Regions from separate parts of the Streptomyces sp. NPDC037389 genome, predicted to be linked through region 3. Evidence: riboswitches for the same ligand, from Rfam matches in the RefSeq annotation. Region 3 holds a riboswitch; each other region holds the start of a gene.

What was found. Region 3 has a riboswitch for cyclic di-AMP ahead of AB0E98_RS06130 (M23 family metallopeptidase). Riboswitches for the same ligand answer to the same signal wherever they lie in the genome.
Positions count from the first base shown of each region.
Region 1: it holds a riboswitch for cyclic di-AMP, as region 3 does, so the genes downstream of both, AB0E98_RS09740 (M23 family metallopeptidase) here and AB0E98_RS06130 (M23 family metallopeptidase) in region 3, are expected to answer to the same signal.
Region 2: it holds a riboswitch for cyclic di-AMP, as region 3 does, so the genes downstream of both, AB0E98_RS15410 (C40 family peptidase) here and AB0E98_RS06130 (M23 family metallopeptidase) in region 3, are expected to answer to the same signal.
Region 4: it holds a riboswitch for cyclic di-AMP, as region 3 does, so the genes downstream of both, AB0E98_RS25540 (transglycosylase family protein) here and AB0E98_RS06130 (M23 family metallopeptidase) in region 3, are expected to answer to the same signal.

Region 1 is NZ_JBEZUS010000004.1:32,235-37,619, forward strand. It holds gene AB0E98_RS09735 (MFS transporter) at 1-1,213, opposite strand, end outside; gene AB0E98_RS09740 (M23 family metallopeptidase) at 1,334-2,509, opposite strand; cyclic di-AMP (ydaO/yuaA leader) riboswitch at 2,521-2,689, opposite strand; gene AB0E98_RS09745 (PP2C family protein-serine/threonine phosphatase) at 2,829-3,974, opposite strand; gene AB0E98_RS09750 (DEAD/DEAH box helicase) at 4,226-5,385, opposite strand, start outside.
Region 2 is NZ_JBEZUS010000006.1:198,668-204,052, forward strand. It holds gene AB0E98_RS15390 (YchJ family protein) at 97-519, shown strand; gene acpP (acyl carrier protein) at 719-955, shown strand; gene AB0E98_RS15400 (ketoacyl-synthetase C-terminal extension domain-containing protein) at 924-1,595, opposite strand; gene AB0E98_RS15405 (carboxylesterase family protein) at 1,838-3,349, opposite strand; gene AB0E98_RS15410 (C40 family peptidase) at 3,442-3,915, opposite strand; cyclic di-AMP (ydaO/yuaA leader) riboswitch at 3,920-4,097, opposite strand; gene AB0E98_RS15415 (endo alpha-1,4 polygalactosaminidase) at 4,319-5,263, opposite strand; gene AB0E98_RS15420 (spherulation-specific family 4 protein) at 5,260-5,385, opposite strand, start outside.
Region 3 is NZ_JBEZUS010000002.1:564,576-569,960, forward strand. It holds gene AB0E98_RS06115 (GNAT family N-acetyltransferase) at 1-138, opposite strand, end outside; gene AB0E98_RS06120 (HPr family phosphocarrier protein) at 292-573, shown strand; gene AB0E98_RS06125 (GntR family transcriptional regulator) at 799-1,515, opposite strand; gene AB0E98_RS06130 (M23 family metallopeptidase) at 1,707-2,510, opposite strand; cyclic di-AMP (ydaO/yuaA leader) riboswitch at 2,524-2,678, opposite strand; gene AB0E98_RS06135 (pitrilysin family protein) at 2,904-4,271, opposite strand; gene AB0E98_RS06140 (pitrilysin family protein) at 4,313-5,385, opposite strand, start outside.
Region 4 is NZ_JBEZUS010000012.1:112,974-118,358, reverse strand. It holds gene AB0E98_RS25550 (septum formation initiator family protein) at 1-194, opposite strand, end outside; gene eno (phosphopyruvate hydratase) at 333-1,613, opposite strand; gene AB0E98_RS25540 (transglycosylase family protein) at 1,876-2,622, opposite strand; cyclic di-AMP (ydaO/yuaA leader) riboswitch at 2,627-2,809, opposite strand; gene AB0E98_RS25535 (transglycosylase family protein) at 3,069-4,139, opposite strand; gene AB0E98_RS25530 (cytochrome P450) at 4,257-5,385, opposite strand, start outside.

The DNA of each region.
Region 1 (5,385 bases), on a different contig from region 3:
TGGCCCGGGTCTCCATCGGGAAGATCTCGGAGACGGTGAGGTAGGCGCTGCTGGCGCCCGCCGAGGCGAAGAAGAGGACCACCGCCCAGCAGGCGGTGAGGGTGACGGCGTTCAGCTGCCCGGCGCCGAACAGCCAGGCGGTGCCGAACAGCAGGACCCCGGCCAGGAGGTACGTCGAGGAGATCATGATGCGCCGGCCGAGGGTGTCGAAGAGCTTCCCCAGGAAGAGCGGGCCCAGGAAGTTGCCCACCGCTATGACGGCGAAGAAATAGCCGGTGCGGGACGTGGAAACGCCGAAGAAACGGGTGAGGATGGCACCGAAACCGAAGGTGATCGCGTTGTAGAGGAACGCCTGGCCGATGAAGAGGGCGAGGCCCAGGACGGCCCGGCGCCGGTAGTCGGAGAAGACCGTGCGGGCGATGTCACGGAACCCGAAGCTCTCGCGCTGGCGGATGGTGAAACGCCCTTTGGCGGGCGGGAGGGGGATGCCTTTCTCGGCCACGACGCGTTTCTCGATCGACGTGACGAGCCGTTCGGCCTCCTCCGCCCTGCCGTGGATGAACAGCCAGCGCGGGCTCTCCGGCACATGGCGGCGTACGAGCAGGATGACCAGCCCCAGGATGACGCCCAGCCCGAAGGTCAGCCGCCAGCCGACGGCCTTGGCGAAGATGCTGGTGTCGAGCATCAGGACCGACAGCAATGAACCCGCGATGGCGCCGAGCCAGAAGCTGCCGTTGATGATGAGGTCGACACGGCCGCGGTAGGCGGCCGGGATCAGTTCGTCGATGGCGGAGTTGATCGCCGCGTACTCGCCGCCGATGCCGAAACCCGTCACGAAGCGGAAGGTGAAGAACCACCAGGACGAGTACGAGAGCGCGGTCAGGGCCGTCGCGGCCAGATAGACCGCGAGCGTGACCATGAAGAGTCTTTTACGGCCGAAGAGATCGGTCAGCCGGCCGAAGAAGAGCGCGCCGGAACAGGCGCCCGCCACATAGAGCGCGGCCGCCACTCCCGTCACTCCGCCGGAAGTGATCGGCAGTCCGCTGCCCTGCTCGGAGAGACGGCCGGCGATATTGCCGACGATCGTGACCTCCAGGCCGTCCAGGACCCAGACCGTGCCGAGACCGATCACCACGGTCCAATGCCACCGGGACCAGGGCAGCCGGTCCAGGCGGGCGGGCACGGACGTGGTGATCGTCGCGGTGGTCGTCACGTCATCTGATTTCCCGATCGCACACAGAACATTCCCGGGATATCCGATATCGGAGGGTTCTCCGGCCGCTATGACCTGATTGGCCTGTCCGGCTTGCCGACCGGCGGCCCCGCCTGCTCGCTACGGCTCCAGGCCCCTGCCCCGCAGCCACGACAGCGGGTCCACCGGCGCGCCACCGCCCGGCCGTACCTCCAGGTGGAGATGCGGGCCGGTGACATTGCCGGTCGCGCCGACCCGGCCGATGACCGTGTCCGTGCCGACCTTGCCCGACGTGACCACCATCGACGACAGGTGGCAGTACCAGACCTCGGTCCCGTCATCGAGCGTCAGCACGATGCGGTAGCCGTACGCGCCCGCCCAGCCCGCCTGGGTGACGGTGCCGCCGCCGACCGCCTTGACCGGGCTGCCGGTGGGGGCGGCGAAGTCCTCGCCGGTGTGGTTCGCGGACCACATGTTTCCCGCCTGGCCGAAGCCGGCGGTGAGGGTGTAGGAGGCCACGGGGAGGGTGAAGGATCCGCCAGCGGTGCCACGGTGCGCGGAGCCGGACGATCCGGTCGAGTGCCGCTCCGGAGTGCCGGCCGTTCCGGCCGCCTCAGCCGTCGCCGCCCCACCGTCCGCCGCCTCCCGCTGCGCGGCCTCGTACGTCGCCGCCTTCGCGTCCGCCGCCTCGCGCTCGGCCGACTCCCGCTCCGCCGCGGCCTTCTCCGCCGCCGCCTTGCGGTGCTGCTCGGCGGCGGCCTGGGCCACGCGCGCCTGCGCCTCGGCCTCGGCGGCGCCCTGCTGGTGCTCGGCCTGCTGGAGGATGCGGGCCCGCAGCACCTCGCCGGCGTCGGCGGTGTCGCGCACGGTACGTACCGTCTCGACGGGGGCCTGCTGCGCCTCGACGGCCCGCTGCCCGCCCCGCTCGTGGCCGTCGGCCATGAACGAGCCGACGACCGGGATGCTCTGGGCCAGGTCCGGCATGGATATGGAGGGCTGCGGACGGTCCTGGGCGCTGGCCATGCCGCCCGCACCGACCGCCGCGATCATTCCGGCGCCGAGCACCGCCCCGCTGCGCGCCATCGTGCCGCCGCGCGGCTTGACGACACGGTGCCGGCCGCGGACGGGCGCCGCCGGGTGGTCCTCGCCGGGGGCCCACTCGTCGGCCGCCGCCCGGGGCGCGGGGGCGGGGACAGTGGCCTCGGGGGCCGGATCCGGCTCGTAGGGGGGAATGTAGGCGGGAACGAACGGGGGGTCGTACGGAGGGTCGTACGGACTGCCGTCGAACGCGGAGCTGTCGGAGCTGTTGGACGCCACGAGGGCGACTCCTTTCCTTCCTGTTCGCCTACCGGGTTAAGCGTGGGGGTCCCCCCAGGCCGTTCAGGCTCTGGGGGAGGGTTCGGAGGAGGAAGGTCTCCTACAGGCCTGCGTTCGGGCCCGATTCACCCCAAATGATGGTTCCCCGGTTCCGCCCACGGGATTCGGCGAAGGCGCACGGCACCGCCCTTGCGACGGCTGCAACGACCGCGCTGCGTTATCGAACGTTAATAGACAGAGCGGCCGGATTCCAAGCCGAAAGAGTGAACCCAGCTGGCATGTTGGGGTTCTTTATGAAGCGCTTATTTCTGATAGTTCGTCAGTCGTTATGCAACTGAATGCGTGCGGGACGGGCGGTGACCTGGGGACGTTTGTGGGTGATGGGCGCGGTACGGAGCCTGCCGTCGATCCGCCGGATGGCGAGCAGGGCCATGTCGTCGTCCGTACGCCCGCCCGCGTGCCGGGTCACGTCCGCCGCGAGGGAGTCCAGCAGGGCGTCGGGGCTGCGGAACTGCTTGCCGTGCAACCGTGGCTGGGGGTCATAGAACGCCCCGGCCGCGTCCCTGGCCTCGGTGACCCCGTCGGTAAACAGCAGCAACGTCGCCCCCACCGGGAACTCCCACTCCTCCACCCGGTCCGGCCACACACCCAGGTCCTCCATCCCCAGCGGCAGGGCGGGCGCTCGGGGGTGGGTGTCCCCGACGGTGCCGTCGGAATGGAGCAGGAGCGGGGGCGGATGGCCGCGGTTGACGATGCGCAGGGCGCCCGCGCCCGGCTGGACCTCGGCCAGGACGGCGGTGGTGAACCCCTCGGCCTGATCGACGTTCGCGCGCCGTGCGCCCTCCCGTTGCAGCGCGCGCTCCAGCCGCACCGCCAGCCCCTCCAGCGTGCGCTCCTGCTCCGCCGCCTCCCGGAACGCGCCGATCAGGATCGCGACCGCCTCCACCGCGCCGAGGCCCTTGCCCCGCACGTCGCCGACGATGACGCGGACGCCGTACGGGGTGTCCTGCACCGCGTAGAGGTCGCCGCCGATCCGGGCGTCGGCCTGCGCGGCGACATAGCGCGCGGCCACGCGGAGCCCGCCGATCCGGGCCGGGGGCGTGGGCAGCACGGCCCGCTGGGCGGCCTCCGCGACGCTCCGTACGGACGCCAGCCGGAGATTGCCGCGCCGTACGACGCGGTTGATGCCCACGGCGAGCGCGCCGACGATCAGGACGGTGGCGACCTCGGTCACCGACTCGCCCGTCTCCGGCGCCTGCCGCGCGAAGGAGAGCGTGACCATCGCCGCCAGGGCCACGACCGCCGTGAGCAGGGTGGCGAAGAGGGAGAGGAGCGGGGCGGCGACGAGGGGCGCGGAGACGAAGAAGGGAGCGGAGGAGTACTTGGGGGGCGTGAGGACGTCGAAAGCGATGCCGCCGACGATGACGGCGGCGGGGAGGCAGCGGGCGACGACGACCGACGTCACCCGCCCGGGGAGCGGCTCGCAGAGTGCATCCGGCCCGGGCGGTGGCCCGACTCGCTTCCCCACCGTGTGCTCCTGACCGGCCGACGTCCCTTGCTCCATACCCGTCCACCCTTGCGGGCGGGGTACGGCCGGGCGAACGGGGATGCGCCGTTCGAGGCCCCGGCCGACTGGCCGGGGCCTCGGGCCGACGGAGTTTCAGGAGGTCGGAGCCTCAGGGCCACAGGCCGGAAGAGGCTCGGGCCGTCAGGGCCTCAGGAAGCGGCAGGACGACGACCGCCGCCGCCGGCGCCGCCTCGGCGCGACCGGCCGACGGCGTTGCCCGGACGGGTGCCGCCGGAGCGCCGGGAGCCCTCGCCGCCGTTGCCGCCGAAGCCGCGGAACGGACGGCCGCCGCCGTTGCCCGCACCGGAGCCGGAGCCGGCGGCCGAACCGGCACCCGAACCGGAACGCGAGCGGGAGCGGGAACCGCGCGAGCGCGACGGCTTGGCACCCTTGTCGCCCTGACCGCCCTGCGGCTGGGCCGGGGCCGGCGGCGCGATGACGACAGGGACACCGCTGGGCTCGCGGGCACCGGTGATACGGGCCAGCTCGGGGTCGGTCGGGTAGGTCTTGATGACGTTCGCGGTGATCTCCGCCGTGGTCATCATGCGGCTCATCTCGCGCCGCTGCTCGGGCAGGACGAACGTGACGACGGTGCCGGACTCACCCGCGCGAGCGGTACGGCCGCCGCGGTGGAGGTAGTCCTTGTGGTCGACCGGCGGATCGATGTTGACGACGAGGTCGAGACCGTCGATGTGGATGCCGCGCGCGGCGACGTTCGTCGCGATCAGCGCGGTGACCTGGTCGGTCCGGAACTGGTCCAGCACCCGGTTGCGCTGCGGCTGGCTCTTGCCGCCGTGCAGCGCGGCGGCGCGGACGCCCTGGGACAGCAGCTTCTTGACCAGCCGGTCGGCGCCACGCTTGGTGTCCACGAACATGATCACGCGCCCGGCGCGGGCCGCGACCCGGCTGACCGCGTCCTTCTTGTCCTGGTCGGTGACGTGGAACAGGTGGTGGTCCATGGTCACCACCGCGCCCACCGACGCGTCGACGGAGTGCGTCACCGGGTCGGTGAGGAAGCGGCGGACGAGCCGGTCGACGTTGCGGTCCAGGGTCGCGGAGAACAGCATCCGCTGACCGCCCGGGGCGACCTGCTCCAGCAGCTTGGTGACCTGCGGCAGGAAGCCCATGTCGGCCATCTGGTCGGCCTCGTCCAGAACCGTGATCGCCACGTCGCGCAGCGAGCAGTCGCCGCGCTGGATGAGGTCCGCGAGCCGGCCCGGCGTCGCGACGAGCACCTCGGCGCCGCGCGCGAGGGTCTGGGCCTGCCGGCCGATGGACATGCCGCCGACGACCGTGGTCATCCGCAGGT
Region 2 (5,385 bases), on a different contig from region 3:
CCGAAAGAACAGCGGGGGCGGCGCCATCCGGCCCTGCGGCCGAAAGGGTTCGCCCCCATGGCCGGGAGCGCTCCCCCGGGCAGGCAGAATCGAGGGGTGTCCAGAAGAAGCTCACGCTCCCCGAAGCCGCCCGTCGTCACCGCCGGCTCGCCCTGCCCCTGTGGGCTCGACGCGACCTACGGCGACTGCTGCGGCGCCTTCCACGGCGGCCGCGCCACGGCCCCCACGCCCGAGCGCCTGATGCGCTCGCGCTACAGCGCCTTCGCCGTCCTCGACCCCCTTTATCTGCTGCGGACCTGGCACTCCTCCACGCGCCCGGCCGACCTCGACCTCGACGCCGGGATCCGGTGGACCGGGCTGGACGTCCTGGCCACGACCGGCGGCAGCGCCTTCCACGACGACGGCACGGTCGAGTTCCGCGCCCACTACGAGGCGCACGGCGAGGCCGGCTCCCAGCACGAGCTCAGCCGCTTCGTGCGGGAGGACGGCCACTGGGTCTATCTGGACGCCGTGGACTAGGGAGTGTCCGGTGGGTCGCGGCGATTCGCCGGACTCCCTGAGGTCACGCCGCGCCGTGGATGGCTCACTCCTGATGTTGATCATGGCCGGGATGCGTCTGGCGGAAGCCGGGAGGGTGGCTCCAGGCTGAGTGGGCCGCAGCCGGCTTCGTAGTCGGCGCGGCACCTTTGTGTTGTCCCAGGTGTGAGAGAGGTCCGAGTTGGCCACCGTTGAAGAACGCGTAGAGAAGGTCGTCCGCGAGCAGCTGGACATCGGTTCGGACAGGATCCCGAGGGAGGCATCCTTCATCAATGACCTCGGATCGGACTCCTTGGGCCTGATCGAACTGAAGATGGCTTTCGAGTACGAATTCGACATGGAGATCCCTGACGCGGAAGCCGAGCGGCTGACCACCGTGGGAGCCGTCATGGACTACATCGCGGCCCGCCAGCGATAGGCGCACGCCGATCCCGGTCAGCGATCTGCGTGCGCTCCAGCGCTTCCAGAGGACGAGCCGATGGCCACGGCCGGGTTCCGCTTATCGTCCGCGAGACGCCGCAGCCCCTGCACCGGCGTCTCCGCAGTGGCTGCGGCCGTGAGCCCGTCGGCCGGCCGACGGGCGTTGTCGCCGCACGCCCCGCAGTGGTGCCCGAGGCGGGGAACGACATGGGCCCCTGGTCGGCCACCCGGTGTTCCGGGTGGCCGGTCGCGGCGTGGGCCTGTTCGAGGACGACGTGGGCGATGACCCCGCCGTAGCCGTAGCTGGAGACCCCTGCCCTGCGCGGACGGCCCGTGCGCGGCCACGGCATCAGCGAGGTGGCCACCCGCAGCCGCGCGGCCTCCCAGCCGATCGCCGGGCTGGGCACCGGGCAGTGTGTGCTGGACGGGATCCGGTCATGGTGCAACGCCAGGACCGTCTTGATCGGGCCCGCCACCCCCGCGCCGGCCTCCAGGTGCCCGATGTTCGGTTCGACCGAACCGATCGGCAACGGCTCCCGGGCCGGCCGCCCGGCCCCGGCCACAGCGCCCAGGGCCGCGGCCTCGACCGGATCACCCACCGGGGTGGAGACGGTGAAGCCGTAGCAGGCGAGGGACACGTGTGCCGATAGCGGTCAGCAGACCAACGCTGATCCCGGCTTCAGGTCGAGTCTGCCGCAGCGGTGGCCAGTTCGAGGCGGGATCTCATGCGTCCGGAAACAGCGGGGACAGGGCCCGCCGACCGGCGTCGGTGAGCCGCTTGTCGCTTCGCGGCGGCTTCGGGAGAACAGGGCCGTCACGGCTGAATCGAGTGAGGCGGTCCAGCTGTCGAAGTCGGCTGCCGTGCCCCCCATACCTCCCGTCAGGCGGGCAGGTCGTAGGGCCGGACCGTGTGCCCCTCCCAGACCTTCCTGGACGGCTCCTCCGGGTACGGCGCCGTGCTCGTCCCCGTGTCGAGGAGCCGGGTGAGCCGTCCGTCGTCGGCCCGGTGGGCGGGCCAGCCCGGGTCGCCGTGGGTCGCGAAGGCCGTCCACGACCGGCGGATCCCGTCCCCGATCGCCACCAGGTCCTCGGGGACCGGCCCCTCGCCGAGCAGCAGCCGGGCCTGCGGTGCGTCGTAGGTGCCGAACAGCATCGCCACGTCGAGCCCGTGGGCGGCGCCGAGCGCCCCGCCCAGGGCGGGCGCGGGCCGGCGCAGCTCGTACAGGTACGCCGTGCCGCCGCCGGCGGTGTGGGCCTCGGCGAGGTGGAGCGAGGGCATGCGGAACAGGACGTCGCTGTGGACGGTCTCGAAGAGTTCCACGGGGGCGGCGTCCGGGTAGGCGGCGCGGTAGGCCCGGGGGCCGTCGGGGCCGGGGGCGAAGGCGGTCAGCACCGCGTTCGTGTCCTCGTCGGTGACCTTGTCCCGGCCGCCGCTCATCACCAGGAACGGCCGGAACTCGTCGCGGGTGTGACCGGTCAGCAGGTCCACGCCGCTCGCCCGGCCGTCGGGCAGGACCGTCCAGGGCGTCTCCGGTACGAGGTCGCCGTCCACCACGACGGAGAACGGGGAGCCGGTCCGGGCCAGCGGCCCCCAGCGGTCGGCCTGGGCGGGCAGGCCGTACATCATCGGGGTGATCGCCTCGGCCAGCCGCCACGGTTCGATCGTGGCGAGGCCGGAGGCGGTGGGGGTGGTGCCCAGCCGCCCGGCGAGTTCGGCGGCGAGGCCGGAGGCGAGGGCCGGGGTGGTGTAGAGGCCGGGGACTGACTGGGCGATCGCCCGGCGGAAGAGGCCGGCGGCGCGGGGCACGGCCAGCAGGGTGGCGATCGAGCCGGCACCGGAGGACTGGCCGGCGACGGTGACCCGCGCGGGGTCGCCGCCGAAGCCGGCGATGTTCTCCCGGACCCACTCCAGGGCCGCGATCAGGTCGAGCAGCCCCCGGTTGGCGGGGGCGCCGTCGAGTTGGGCGGAGGCCTCGGCGCCCACCCGGTAGTTGAGGGTGACCACGACGAGGCCGCCCTGCCGGGCCAGGAGCCCGGCGTCGTAGAGCGGGTCGCCCGCGTACCCGGAGACATAGCCCCCGCCCAGGATCCACACCAGTACGGGCAGTCCGGAGCCGCCGGGGTCCGGCGACCAGACGTTCAGGGTGAGCCAGTCGTCGCCGGTGGCCGTGCCGGTCGCGGGGATCGGGCCGGACTGCGGGGGCGGCGGGCCGAACTCCGCCGCGTCCCGCACCCCGTCCCAGGAGCGCGGCGCGGCCGGGGCGGCGAAGCGCAGCGCCCCGACGGGCGGCCGGGCGTAGGGGATGCCCCGGAAGACGGCGAGGCCGTCGGTGGTGCGGCCTCGTACGGTGCCCTGGGCCGTGCGGGCCTCCGGGCCGGTGACGTCGCTCATCGTCGCTCCCTCCCCGCGCCCGGAGGCGGCACCCCCGTGCGCGGACGCGGATGATCGGGCGGCCCGGGTCACGGACCGCCCGGTCAGGGAGCCTAGTTGACGCGTCCGTACCAGACGCTGCCGGTCCAGATCTTCTCCTGACGGACCGTGGCGCCCGGCTTGGGGGCGTGCCAGATCTTGTTGCTACCCGCGTAGATCCCCACGTGGTAGACGTTGCTGCCCGAGTGGAAGAAGACCAGGTCACCGACCTGGCGGGAGCCGCTGGAGATGTGCCGGGTGCGGTTGTACTGGTCGGCGGCCACGCGGGGCAGGTTCTTGCCGACCTTCTTGAACGAGTACTGGGTCAGGCCCGAGCAGTCGAACCGGTTCGGGCCGGCCGCGCCGTACTGGTAGGGGGAGCCGGCCTTGCCGGCGGCGACCCTCAGGGCCTGCTCACCGGGTGTGGCCGCGGAGGCCTCGGAGGCGAGGCCGGGGACGAGCACCGATGCCGCCAGCGTTGCGGCGGTGACGGCGGAGGCGGCGCCGGCCCGGGATATGAGAGCGGGTATGCGAGGCATAGCAGACATGCCGAAGCCCTTCGACATCCGCCTGCGAAAGATGACCTGTCGGGTTCGGGCTGCGAAGTTGCCCGGCCGGATTTCCCGGCTTCACCCCAAGGACCACCGACTTCGTGATCCGTACCGCTCGGGTCTCCCGCTCCTGCCGATCCATCAATTCGATGCCGCACCCGGGACGGCGGCAGGACTCGGCGTCCGCCCGGGTGGCCCGCCATGGTGACGGGATCTTGTGTTCGGTGAGAGATCCTGCACCATGAATCATTCAAATCCGGCACCCGGGCGGCCATCTGTGAACTTCTTCACTTCGGGAGCAGACCCGGAACCGCGCTCCGCGCGCCCCCGCCGAACTGGCCCTAAACCCTTGTTCCCACGGGTACTTGCAGCATGGAACGAGTAATTCCGGGAATGCCGTTCAGCAGGGCCGGCGCCAGGCGTCCAGCTCCAGCTTCTTCTGCATCGAGCTCAGCCCGAGCCGCCGCGCGGTGGCGCAGAACTCCCCCGTCGACAGTTCGTATTCGACATGGAAGACCGCTTTGTTATGTTTTACGAAGGGGGTGAGCTTCTCGCACTCGTCGTACTGGGCGCACTGCTCGTTCACCGCGAAGTCGAAGACGTTCACCAGCTGCGGGATCTGGTCCAGGTCGTTCTTCAGCCCGATGGCCAGGCCTCGCTCATGGGCGAGATCCGCCAGCATCCGGTTGAAGGCCAGCTGGTGGTCGGCCGTCAGCGGAAAGCCGGTGGAGTTGCGGAATCCCTCGGTCAGGTCGGGTTCGACGGCGTCGAATCCCTTCTGCCGGCACATGTCCATCCGGGCCGCCATGAGCGGCCGCAGGGTGTCGAGGCGACGGATGTCGAACCATTTCTCGCCCTTCCACCCCTTGTTCTTGTTGCCGAGCAGGTTCTTCGGGAATTTCCCCTGGTCGGGCCGGAAGTCCTCCCAGGCACCGGCATTGATGTAACAGATCGCCTTCCGGCCACTGGAATGCAATTGGGCCACGGTTTCGGCCGAATTCTCGAAGCCGTCGATGTCGTAGACGGGGGCGTCCACCGAGGTGTCGGCCTTTCCGTCCAGCTGCCACTGCCAGCGGGTGCCCGGGCGCGGCTGCCAACGGGCCGCGGCCGGTGGCGAACCAGGTGCCGAACCCGTGGCCGTTCCGCCGGGTGAGGCCGAGGCGTCCGGGACACCGGAGGCCTTCGGCGCGCCCGAGGCACGCGGAGTGCCCGAGGCGTGGGGGGCCGCCGTGGCGCCGTCGTCGTCCCGGTCCGGCCCGTCGTCGTCGGCGGGCGAGGCGGAGCAGCCCGCGAGGACCAGCAGCAGCGCGGCGCACAGCCCCGCGCGGACGCGCCACGCGCTCATGCCGTGCCCCCCGCCGCGAGACCGGCGGCCGCCACGGGCACCGAGCGCCAGGGGTTGGCCCCCGTGCCCGGCACCGCGCAGTGGACCGCGGCACCGCGCGCCCCCGCCGTGCGGGCCACTTG
Region 3 (5,385 bases):
CGACACTTGCTCGTAAAAGCTGACCAGCCGTCCCGCGTCGTCGGGCGTGATGGGGCGGATGTGGGCGATGCCGCCGTCGCGCAGCACGACGTCGGCTTCCCAGTGGGTCGGGTACGCGTGCTCGGACGGCGTCTGCATGGGCCCAGCGTAAGGCCGGGTACCGACAGTGGTCCGGTGCCGCCCGGCCCACGGGGCGCGACCGAAGGTCCCAGGTGGGGCGCGCGCACTGGGCACCGCGCGCCCCGTGCCACAATGGTCTAGACAACCAATATCGACTTGAAGGGCAACACCATGGTTGAGCGCCGCGTAAACGTCGGCTGGGCCGAGGGCCTGCACGCCCGGCCCGCGTCGATCTTCGTCCGTGCGGCGACCGCCGCCGGCGTCCCCATGACGATCGCCAAGGCGGACGGCAACCCCGTCAACGCCGCCTCCATGCTCGCCGTGCTGGGCCTGGGCGCCCAGGGTGGCGAGGAGATCGTCCTCGCCAGTGAGGCGGAGGGGTCCGAGGCCGCGCTCGACCGTCTGGCCAAGCTCGTCGCCGAGGGGCTCGAGGAGCTCCCGGAGACCGTCTGATCCACCGGCCCGCCCCTCCCCGGGCGGGACCGCGCGGCGGGGCCGCGGCAGCCGACCGAGGCCGCCGCGGCCCCGCTGTCGTATCCAAGGGCCGTATCCCGCGGCTGTGCCCACAGGCTTTTCACGCGCCGTGCGCGCCGCTCTCCGCAGACGCGCACGGCGTGCCCCGACCGGGGACCGCCACGAATTCCCGGCCGCTATTCCTCCAGGAATAGCGGGCCCTCGTCAAGAACGGACGCCCGCCGTGTTTACGGGCTGTTTCGGCGGATGGACGCGGTCGCCGCCGGTCCGCCGCAGCAGGAATTCACCGGGTGAACGGCCGGCCCGTACGGCGGCCAGCTCCCGGGCGCGTTCCACGTCTCCGCGGGCCACCGCGTCCACCAGCGCCCCGCACGCCTCCCAGGTCTCCACCGGCCGGACCACGGGCCCCGGGGCGTACACCCAGGCGATCTTGCGGCGCAGCTGGGTCAGGAGCCCGGCGACCGAGGGGCTGCCGGACGCCTGGGCGAGCGTCTCGTCGAACCAGTCGCCGAGCTGGCGCAGCTCGGCGCAGCGGCCCGCGCGGGCCCGCTCCTGACCGAGTCTGACCAGGCCCCGCAGTACCTTGAGATGGGCCTCGGAGCGCCGCTGCGCGGCCTTGGCCGCGCCCAGCGGCTCCAGCAGGGCCCGGATGTCGAGAAGGTCGGCGGCCTCGCGCTCGGTGGGTTCGGCGACACAGGCGCCGGCGTGCCGACGGGTGGTCACGAAGCCCTCGGAGGCGAGGGTGCGCAGCGCCTCGCGCACGGGCACCCGTGAGACGCCGTAGCGGCGGGCGAGGATTTCCTCGATGAGCCGGCTGCCCGGCGGGAAAGCGCCGGAGACGATGTCGTCGCGGATGGCGGTGCACACCGCGTGCGTGGAAATACGACGGCTCTCGCGCGGCCCTTCGCCGTCGCCGCTCACGTACGGCCCCGCATGGGTCTACCTCCGCCTCATGCCTCAATCCCCGTGCAGCACGGCCGATTGACGTCCGTTCGGCGACTCTATGGCAATCCCGGGCGTTTTCCGATGGTGCCGCCGCTTCATGGATATTTTTTGGCCAACACGAAGGCCCCGGCCGGGGGCCGGGGCCTTTCGGAAGTCGTCGCGCGTCGTTACAGGTTGACGCCGTGCGCGGCCATGTAGGCGATCGGGTCGATGTCCGAGCCGTAGGTGGGGGCCGTGCGGGCCTCGAAGTGCAGGTGCGGGCCGGTGACGTTGCCAGTGGCGCCGGAGAGGCCGATCTGCTGGCCCGGGGTGACCGACTGACCGACGGAGACGTCGATGGAGGACAGGTGGCCGTACTGGGTGTACGTGCCGTCGGCCATCTGGATGACGACGTTGTTGCCGTAGGCGCCGCCGTAGCCGGCCTCGACGATGGTGCCCATGCCCACCGCGTGGACGGAGGTACCGGTCTCGGCGTGCATGTCGATGCCGGTGTGGCTGCCGGAGGACCACAGGCCGCTGGAGGCCTTGTAGGCGGTGGAGACGTAGGAGCCGTCGATCGGGCTCACGAAGGTGCCGAGGCGCTTGCGCTCCTCGTCGCGGGCGGCCTTCGCCTTGGCGGCACGCTCCTCCTCGGCCTTGCGCTGGGCCTCTTCGTAGCGCTGCTTGGCCTGGACGGCCTTCTGCTTGGCGCTCTCCTCGGCCTGGAGGCGGGCGGCGGCCTCGTCGGCGGCGCTGCGCTGGGACTCGGCCTGGGCGTCGACGTGCTCGGCCATGACGTCACCGATGACGACGGCCTGGGTCAGGCCGGTGTCCTCGGGGCGCTGGGTGTCGTCGGAGGCGGCGAAGGCCGGGGCGGCGACACCGGCGACGACGCCGGCGGCCGTCAGGGTGGCTATGCCCGCGACGTTGGCGCTGACGCGCGCGGCGCGGCTCGGACGACGGTGCTTCCCGGTGGCACGGGTGAACGCCATGTCTGCGGCTGTTCCTTTCCTTCCCTCTCGCCTACCGGGTTAGCTGACGGGTTCGGAGCAGGAAGGTCTCCTACGGATCCCTCGTGAGAGGGGCCCGATTCACCCCAGGGACGTTTGGGTCCCCGGCTCCCCTCGGCTCGCGCCTCGGGAACTCGGCGATGGCTTCCCGGGGGCCGCGGTCGCGGCTCCGATAGGCGGGCTGCCGGGCCTGACGCTAATCGGCGTCAGATTCGAACAGCAAACAGAAGTGGGCTTTTATGACGTACGCCACACGACCAACATGCAACCACCGCCCGAAAGCGGACATAAGAGAGGCGCATGGGTCACAACGGACCCATGCGCCAACGCGGCCCCGACGCAGCGTGGCCGCCGCGCCGGGGTGGTGAGTCGCCGTCAGGCGGGGATGACCGTCACCGGGCCGATGCCCAGGGCCTTGACGGGCTCGGCGATCTCGGCGGCGTCACCGACGAGGACGGTGACGAGGCGGTCGGCCGGGAAGGCGCTCACGACGGCCGCCGTGGCCTCCACCGTGCCGGCCTGCGCGAGGCGTTCGTACAGCCGCGCCTGGAAGTCGTCCGGCAGGTACTGCTCGACCTGGTCGGCGAAGGTCGCGGCGACGGCCGCGGCCGTCTCGTACTTCAGCGGCGCGACACCGACCAGGTTCTGCACGGCGACGTCGCGCTCGGCCTCGGTCAGGCCCTCCGCCGCCAGGGTGCGCAGCACGGTCCACAGATCCTGGAGCGCGGGGCCGGTGTTGGGGGTGTCCACGGAGCCGCTGATGGCGAGCATGGCCGTGCCCGTGCCGTCGGGGGCGGAGAGCAGCACCTGGCCGAAGGAGCGCACGCCGTAGGTGTAGCCCTTCTCCTCGCGCAGGACACGGTCCAGGCGGGAGGTGAGGGTGCCGCCGAGGCAGTAGGTGCCGAGGATCTGGGCGGGCCAGATGCTCGCGTGCCGGTCGGGGCCGGTACGGCCGATGAGGAGCTGCGTCTGCACGGCGCCGGGCCGGTCCACGATGACGACGCGGCCGGTGTCGTCGGCGGTGACGGCCGGCACGGGCAGCGGCTCGGCGGTGGTGCCGGTCCAGGTGCCCAGGGACTCCGCCAGGGTGCGGTCGAGGTCGATGCCGGTGAAGTCGCCGACGATCGCCACGGTGGTGGTGGCGGGGCGGACATGGGCCTCGTAGAAGGACCGGACCGCCGCGGCGTCGACGCGCTCGACGGTCTCCTGCGCGCCCTGACGGGGGCGGGACATCCGGGAGTCGGCCGGGAAGAGCTCGGCGGCCAGCGCCATGGCCGCCCGGCGGGCCGGGTTGGCCAGCTCGTGCGGGATCTCGTCCAGGCGGTTGTCGACCAGGCGCTCGATCTCGCTGTCCGGGAAGGCCGGGGCGCGCAGGGCGTCGGCGAGCAGGCCCATGGCCTTGCCCAGCCGGGAGGCCGGGACCTCCAGGGAGAGCCGGACACCGGGGTGGTCGGCGTGGGCGTCGAGGGTGGCGCCGCAGCGCTCCAGCTCGGCGGTGAACTCCTCGGCGCTGAGCTTGTCGGTGCCCTCGGAGAAGGCGCGCGCCGTGATCGTGGCGACGCCGTCCAGGCCCTCTGGCTCGGCGGCCAGGGGCGCGTTCAGGACGACGTCGACGGCGACGACCTGCTGGCCGGGGCGGTGGCAGCGCAGCACGGTCAGCCCGTTGGGGAGCAGTCCGCGCTCGGGGGCGGGGAAGGCCCAGGGGGTGGCGGTGCCGGGCTGGGGCTGCGGGTGGAAGTCCATCGAGGCCTTTGCGGTCTGGGTGCTCGCGGCTACGGCGTCGCTCACCGGTCCGCCTCCTCTTCCTCGTTCTCGCCGGCGGCGTCGGTGCCGGACTGGGGCGTGGGCTCGTACACCAGCACGGCGCGGTTGTCGGGGTGCAGCCGGGCCTTGGCGACCTCCTGCACCTCCCCGGGGGTGACGTCCAGGACGCGCTGAACGGCGGTCAGGGCGAGCTGGGGGTCGCCGAAGAGCACGGCGAAGCGGCAGAACTCGTCCGCACGGCCGCTGACGGTGGCCAGCCGGTCCAGCCACTCGCGCTCCAGCTGGGCCTGGGCGCGCTCCATCTCCTCGGGCGTCGGGCCCTCGGCCGCGAAGCGGGCGAGCTCGTCGTCGACGGCGGTCTCGATCGCGGGAACCTCCACGCCGCCGGACGCCTTGACGTCCAGCCAGCCGAGCGAGGGGGCGCCGGCCAGGCGCAGCAGGCCGAAGCCGGCCGCGACGGCGGTGCGGTCGTGCCGGACCAGGCGGTTGTGCAGGCGGGAGGACTCGCCGCCGCCGAGGATGGTCAGCGCCAGGTCGGCGGCGTCGGCCTCGCGCGTGCCGTCGTGGGGCAGGCGGTAGGCGGCCATCAGGGCGCGGGAGGGCACCTCCTCGCGGACGACCTCGCGCAGCTGCTCGCCGATGGTGTCGGGCAGCCGGCCGTCGCGCGGGGGCTGCTTGGCGTCGTGCGCCGGGATGGAGCCGAAGTACTTCTCGATCCAGGCGAGCGTCTGCTCGGGGTCGATGTCGCCGACGACCGACAGGACCGCGTTGCCCGGCGCGTAGTAGGTGCGGAAGAAGGCGCGCGCGTCCTCCAGGGAGGCGGCGTCCAGGTCGGCCATGGAGCCGATGGGCGTGTGGTGGTACGGGTGGCCGTCGGGGTAGGACATGGCCGTCAGCTTCTCGAAGGCCGTGCCGTAGGGCACATTGTCGTACCGCTGGCGGCGCTCGTTCTTGACGACGTCGCGCTGGTTCTCCATCGACTCGTCGTCGAGGGCGGTGAGCAGCGAGCCCATCCGGTCGGCCTCGAGCCACAGGGCCAGCTCCACCTGGTGGGTGGGCATGGTCTCGAAGTAGTTGGTGCGCTCGAAGCTGG
Region 4 (5,385 bases), on a different contig from region 3:
ACCCACTGGCGCATGGGGTAGGCGAGGGCGACGACGAGCGAGCAGACGACGAGCGCGAGCAGGGCCGCGCGGCCGGTGAGCCGGGAGCGGCGCTGCGGGCGGGCGCGGTAGACCCGGGCCGCGGTCGGCCCCTGCACCAGCGCCGTGCCCAGCGCCTTGAGCCTGGTCGCGGTGGAGAACCGGTCCGCGCCCACGTCGCCTCCCCTGGAGAGTCCGTTACGAACGTACGTCCCCGGACACGGTACGGGACCGCGGCCGGGGACGTACGGAGACTGGCGAGAAGGTCAGCCCTTGAGGCTTACGGCCTCATCGCTCAGGCGAAGCGGGACGGCTCAGCCCTTGAAGCGCGGGAAGGCGCTGCGGCCGGCGTAGACCGCGGCGTCGTCGAGGATCTCCTCGATGCGCAGCAGCTGGTTGTACTTGGCGACGCGCTCGGAGCGGGCCGGGGCGCCGGTCTTGATCTGGCCGCAGTTGGTGGCGACGGCCAGGTCGGCGATGGTGACGTCCTCGGTCTCGCCGGAGCGGTGGGACATCATGCACTTGAAGCCGTTGCGCTGGGCCAGCTCGACGGCGTCCAGGGTCTCGGTCAGCGAGCCGATCTGGTTGACCTTGACCAGCAGGGCGTTGGCGGAGTTCTCCTCGATGCCGCGGGCGAGGCGCTCGGGGTTGGTGACGAACAGGTCGTCACCGACGAGCTGGACCTTGTCGCCGAGCTTCTCGGTGATGGTGTTCCAGCCGGCCCAGTCGTCCTCGAACAGCGGGTCCTCGATGGAGACGAGCGGGTACGCGGCGACGAGCTCCGCGTAGTACTCGGTCATCTCGGCCGCGGTGCGGTCCTTGCCCTCGAACTTGTAGACGCCGTCCTTGTAGAACTCGGAGGCGGCCACGTCCAGGGCGAGCGCGATGTCCTGGCCGGGGGTGTAACCGGCCTGCTTGATGGCCTCGAGGATGAGGTCGAGGGCCTCGCGGTTCGAGCCCAGGTTCGGGGCGAAGCCGCCCTCGTCGCCGAGACCGGTGGACAGGCCCTTGGCCTTCAGCACGGCCTTGAGGGTGTGGTAGACCTCGGTGCCCCAGCGCAGGGCCTCGGAGAAGGACTCCGCGCCGATCGGCGCGATCATGAACTCCTGGATGTCCACGTTGGAGTCGGCGTGCGAGCCGCCGTTCAGGATGTTCATCATCGGAACGGGCAGCAGGTGCGCGTTCGGGCCGCCGAGGTAGCGGAAGAGCGGCAGGTCGGACGCCTCGGAGGCGGCGTGCGCGACGGCAAGGGAGACGCCCAGGATGGCGTTGGCGCCCAGGGAGCCCTTGTTGTCGGTGGCGTCCAGGTCGAACATGGCCTGGTCGATCAGGCGCTGCTCGGTGGCGTCGTAGCCGACGAGCTCCGGGCCGATCTGCTCGATGACGGCGAGGACGGCCTTCTCGACACCCTTGCCGAGGTAGCGCTTGGGGTCACCGTCGCGGAGCTCGATGGCCTCGAAGGCGCCGGTGGAGGCGCCGGACGGTACGGCGGCACGGCCCGTGGAGCCGTCGTCGAGGCCGACCTCGACCTCGACCGTGGGGTTGCCTCGCGAGTCGAGGATCTCGCGAGCTACGACGACGTCGATGGACGGCACGAGGGTCTCCTTCGTGTGTGTCTGGAGTTCTGCACCACGAGCCTAACGGGCCCCGGAGCGTGCGCCCGCCCTTGCCCTGTCACCCGCGCCGAAAATTGGCACAAACGCCGAGATCCCCGGACGAATCGTCGGTGTGTTCGCTCAACAAGTGGTCGACAGAACGAGCGGAGCCCCGCTCCGATGCGGCTCGGGGGGAGGTCGCATCGGAGCGGGGCGGTCGCTCGGCCGGCCGGGGCCCGGTGGGGCCCCGGCCGGCCCTTGCTCAGCGCAGGTGGAGCTGCTGGCCCGGGAAGATCACGTCGGCGTCGGGCACGATCTTCTTGTTGAGCTCGTGCAGCTTCTGCCAGCCGCCCTGGACCTTCTGGGACGCGGCGATGGTGCCGAGGGTGTCGCCCTCCTTCACCTGGTACTCGCCGTCGCCCTTCTGAACGGTCCGCGGGGCGGTCTGCTTCGGCGCCGGGGCCTCGTCGTCGGAGTCGTCCGACTGCTGGACCGGCTTGCTGCTGTGCTTGCCCTGCGGCGCGGCCTCGCGCTTGCTGCGGTCGGCGTGGGCCTTGCCGTAGGCGCCGGAGGCGGACTTCGTGGACTTCTTCGCGACGTAACCGCCGTCGGAGTCGTCCGTGTCGACGTTCGCCTTGGCGCCGCCACTGGTCAGACCGCCGTAGCCGGCGCAGCCCCAGGCGCCCGGGCCCTGCATGGCGAGCAGGCGCTCGGCGGTGGCGATCTGCTGGGACTTGGTGGCCAGGTCGGCGCGCGGGGCGTACTGCCCGCCGCCGGCGGCCTTCCAGGAGGACGTCGAGAACTGCAGGCCACCGTAGTAGCCGTTACCGGTGTTGATGTGCCAGTTCCCGCTGGACTCGCACTCGGCGACCTTGTCCCACGTGGAGACGGAGGCGGCGTTGGCGGAGGTCGCGACCATCAGAGGGGCTGCGACAGCCGCGCCGGTGACGCCGGCGAGCGTGACGATGCGGACGGCCTTGGACGGACGACGGTGCTTGCCCTTGGACATGAGTCGGTTTCCTCACCGACGCCTACGAGGTGAGCTGTCGGGTTCGGGCTGTGAGTTCGCCCGGCCCGGTGCGCTTTCGCGTTCCGGGCTTCACCCCGAGCCGTCCCGCTCCTTCGGCCATTGGCCTTGGGACCGTTACGGCGACTTACCTTGGTTCCCCCGCTCCTGCCTACGGCGCTTGCGCGACGACTCCCCCGGCCGCCGGCAGGATTCGGCGTGCGGCCGTGGTGCTCGCGGTGGCGAGCGGTGACGACGGTAATCACAGGCGGCCGACGGGTTCAAACCCCACTTTTCAGCCACCGACGGCCGGAGTCAGCCCCAGAAACTTGACGTTTCCGCAGGTGAGAGGCCATTCGAGCAAATCGGATTTGAGGCATCCGACGGGTCGTCAACGAGACCCATGTCTCACTTTCGACTGGAACGGACATTCGCCTCGAACCGGAGCGCTACTGCTTGATGTCAAGCCGCTGACCAGGACGGATAAGGTCCGGATCAGAACCGACTGCTTTTTCGTTCTTCTGATACAGCGTCTGCCAGCCTCCGGCGACCGAGTGTTGCTCGGCGATCGCTGACAGGTTGTCACCGGGCCGCACGGTGTAGTCGTTCGCGGCGGGCAGATCCGTCCGGCCCTCGCCGCCCCGGGAGGGCCGCTGAGCATCGCCGGAGGGCGACGGGTCGGCACGGTGGCGGCCCGTTCCGGAAGGCGTTCCGGCATCACCGGGAAGCGGCGAAGCGGAAGGCGAGGATCCCGTTCCAGGGGTGTCCGAGGGCGTGTTCGCCGGGGTGTTCGAGGGGCTGCCGACCGGTGCGGTCGGGATGGCGGTCGGATCGGCCGACGCGCCGGGGGTCGTACCCGTCGTCGGCTGCCCCGACGGGTCCTTGCGGTGCTTGCCCGGGGAGGTGTCCGGGGACGGGCTCGTGGAAGCGGACGGGGTGCCGGAGGAGCCCGGCGTGGGCGAACCGGACGAGCCGGGCGCGGGCTTGGGCGACCCGGAGGACGGGGCGGACGGCGCGGGCGACGTGCGCTCGGGAGCGGGCTGGTTGCCGCGCCCGGGCGTGCGCGGGCGGCCGGCCTCCGGCGCGGCGGAGGACGACCCGTCGCCCGGGTCCACCTCCGGCGCCTTGTCCTCGCCCTGGGCCGCCTCGCCGGCCAGGCCCGAACTCACCGCGCAGCTGCGCCAGGTGTCGGCGCCCTCCGCCTTGAGGATCCGCTCGGCCACGGCTATCTGCTGGGACCGGCTGGCCAGGTCGGGGCGCGGCGCGTACGCGATGCCGCCGTTCTGCTCCCACATCCGCTGGGTCATCTGGAGACCGCCGTGGAGGCCGTTGCCGTTGTTGGCGCTCCACATCCCTCCGCTCTCGCACTGGGCGACCTTGTCCCAGGTGCCCGCGTCCGCCGCGACGGCGGATCCCGACGCCAGCAGCGGCAGGGCCGCGCTGGCGCCGGTCACCCCGACGGCGAGCACGATGGCGGGTGCCTGGCGGGGGCGGCGATGTCTACCGGTTCCTGAGCGCATGTGTGGGCCTCTCGTGTGGGCGGCGTCCGGTTGGTCGCAGACCATAGCGACGGCTTCCGGGAGTCACAAGCCGGTGTAGCGGAGGTCACGCGCCGATAAACGCCGATTGACCGGGCGTCACACGAGGGGGCTTTTGGGCGTGAACTCCACGGGCAAAGTGCGCAATCCACGCATGATCAGGCCGCCGCGCCAGCGCAGGTCCCCGGGTTCGGCGGCGAGGGAGAGATCGGGCAGCCGGCGCAGCAGCGTCGCGATCGCGGCCTGGCCCTCCAGACGGGCCAGGGGCGCGCCGAGGCAGTAATGGATGCCGTGCCCGTAGCCCAGATGCTGGTTGTCGCGCCGGGACAGATCAAGGGTGTCGGGGTCGGTGAAACGCTCGGGATCGCGGTCGGCGGCGGCCAGGACGACCAGCACGGGATCGCCCTCGGCGATGCGCTGCCCGCCGATGGTCAGGTCCTGGGTGGCGAACCGCCAGGTGGCGAGCTCCACCGGGCCGTCGTAGCGCAGGAGTTCCTCGATGCCGGTGGCGAGGAGGCTCTCGTCGCCGTCGGCCAGGGCGTTTTGGAGCCTTTCGCGCTGATCCGGGTGGCGCAGCAGCGCGTAGGTTCCGTTACCGATCAGGTTCACAGTTGTTTCAAAACCGGCGAACAACAGGATGAAGGCCATCGCCGCGGCCTCGTTCTCCGTGAGGTGCTCGCCGTGGTCGCTCGCCCGGATGAGACCGGAGATGAGGTCCTCCCCGAGGTCCTCCCGCTTCCGGTGGATCAGCTCCGCGAGATACGTCCGCATCTTCTTGACCGAGCGGGCCACTCCGCCGCGTGGCCCGCCGCCGTGGCGGATCATCATCCCCGCCCAGTCCCGGAAGTCGTCCTGGTCCTCGCGGGGGACGCCGAGCATGTCGCAGATGGCGTAGATGGGGAGGGGGAAGGCGAACTCGTGGATGAGGTCGGCCTCCCCCTTCTCCACGAAGCCGTCGATCAGCTGGTCGGTGAGCTCCTGGACGCGGGGCGCGAACTCCGCGACCCGGCGCGGGGTGAACGCCTTGGACACCAGCCGGCGCAGCCGGGTGTGGTCCGGCGGGTCGATATTGAGCAGGTGCGTCATCAGATTGGCGCTGCGCTCGCCGGGGATGCCCACCTTTCCCTTGCCGTGGGCGCTCTCGGAGTGGTGCACGGGATTCTTCGACAGCCGCTGGTCGGCGAGCGCCTGCCGGGCGTCGGCGTAACGGGTGACCAGCCAGGCCTCG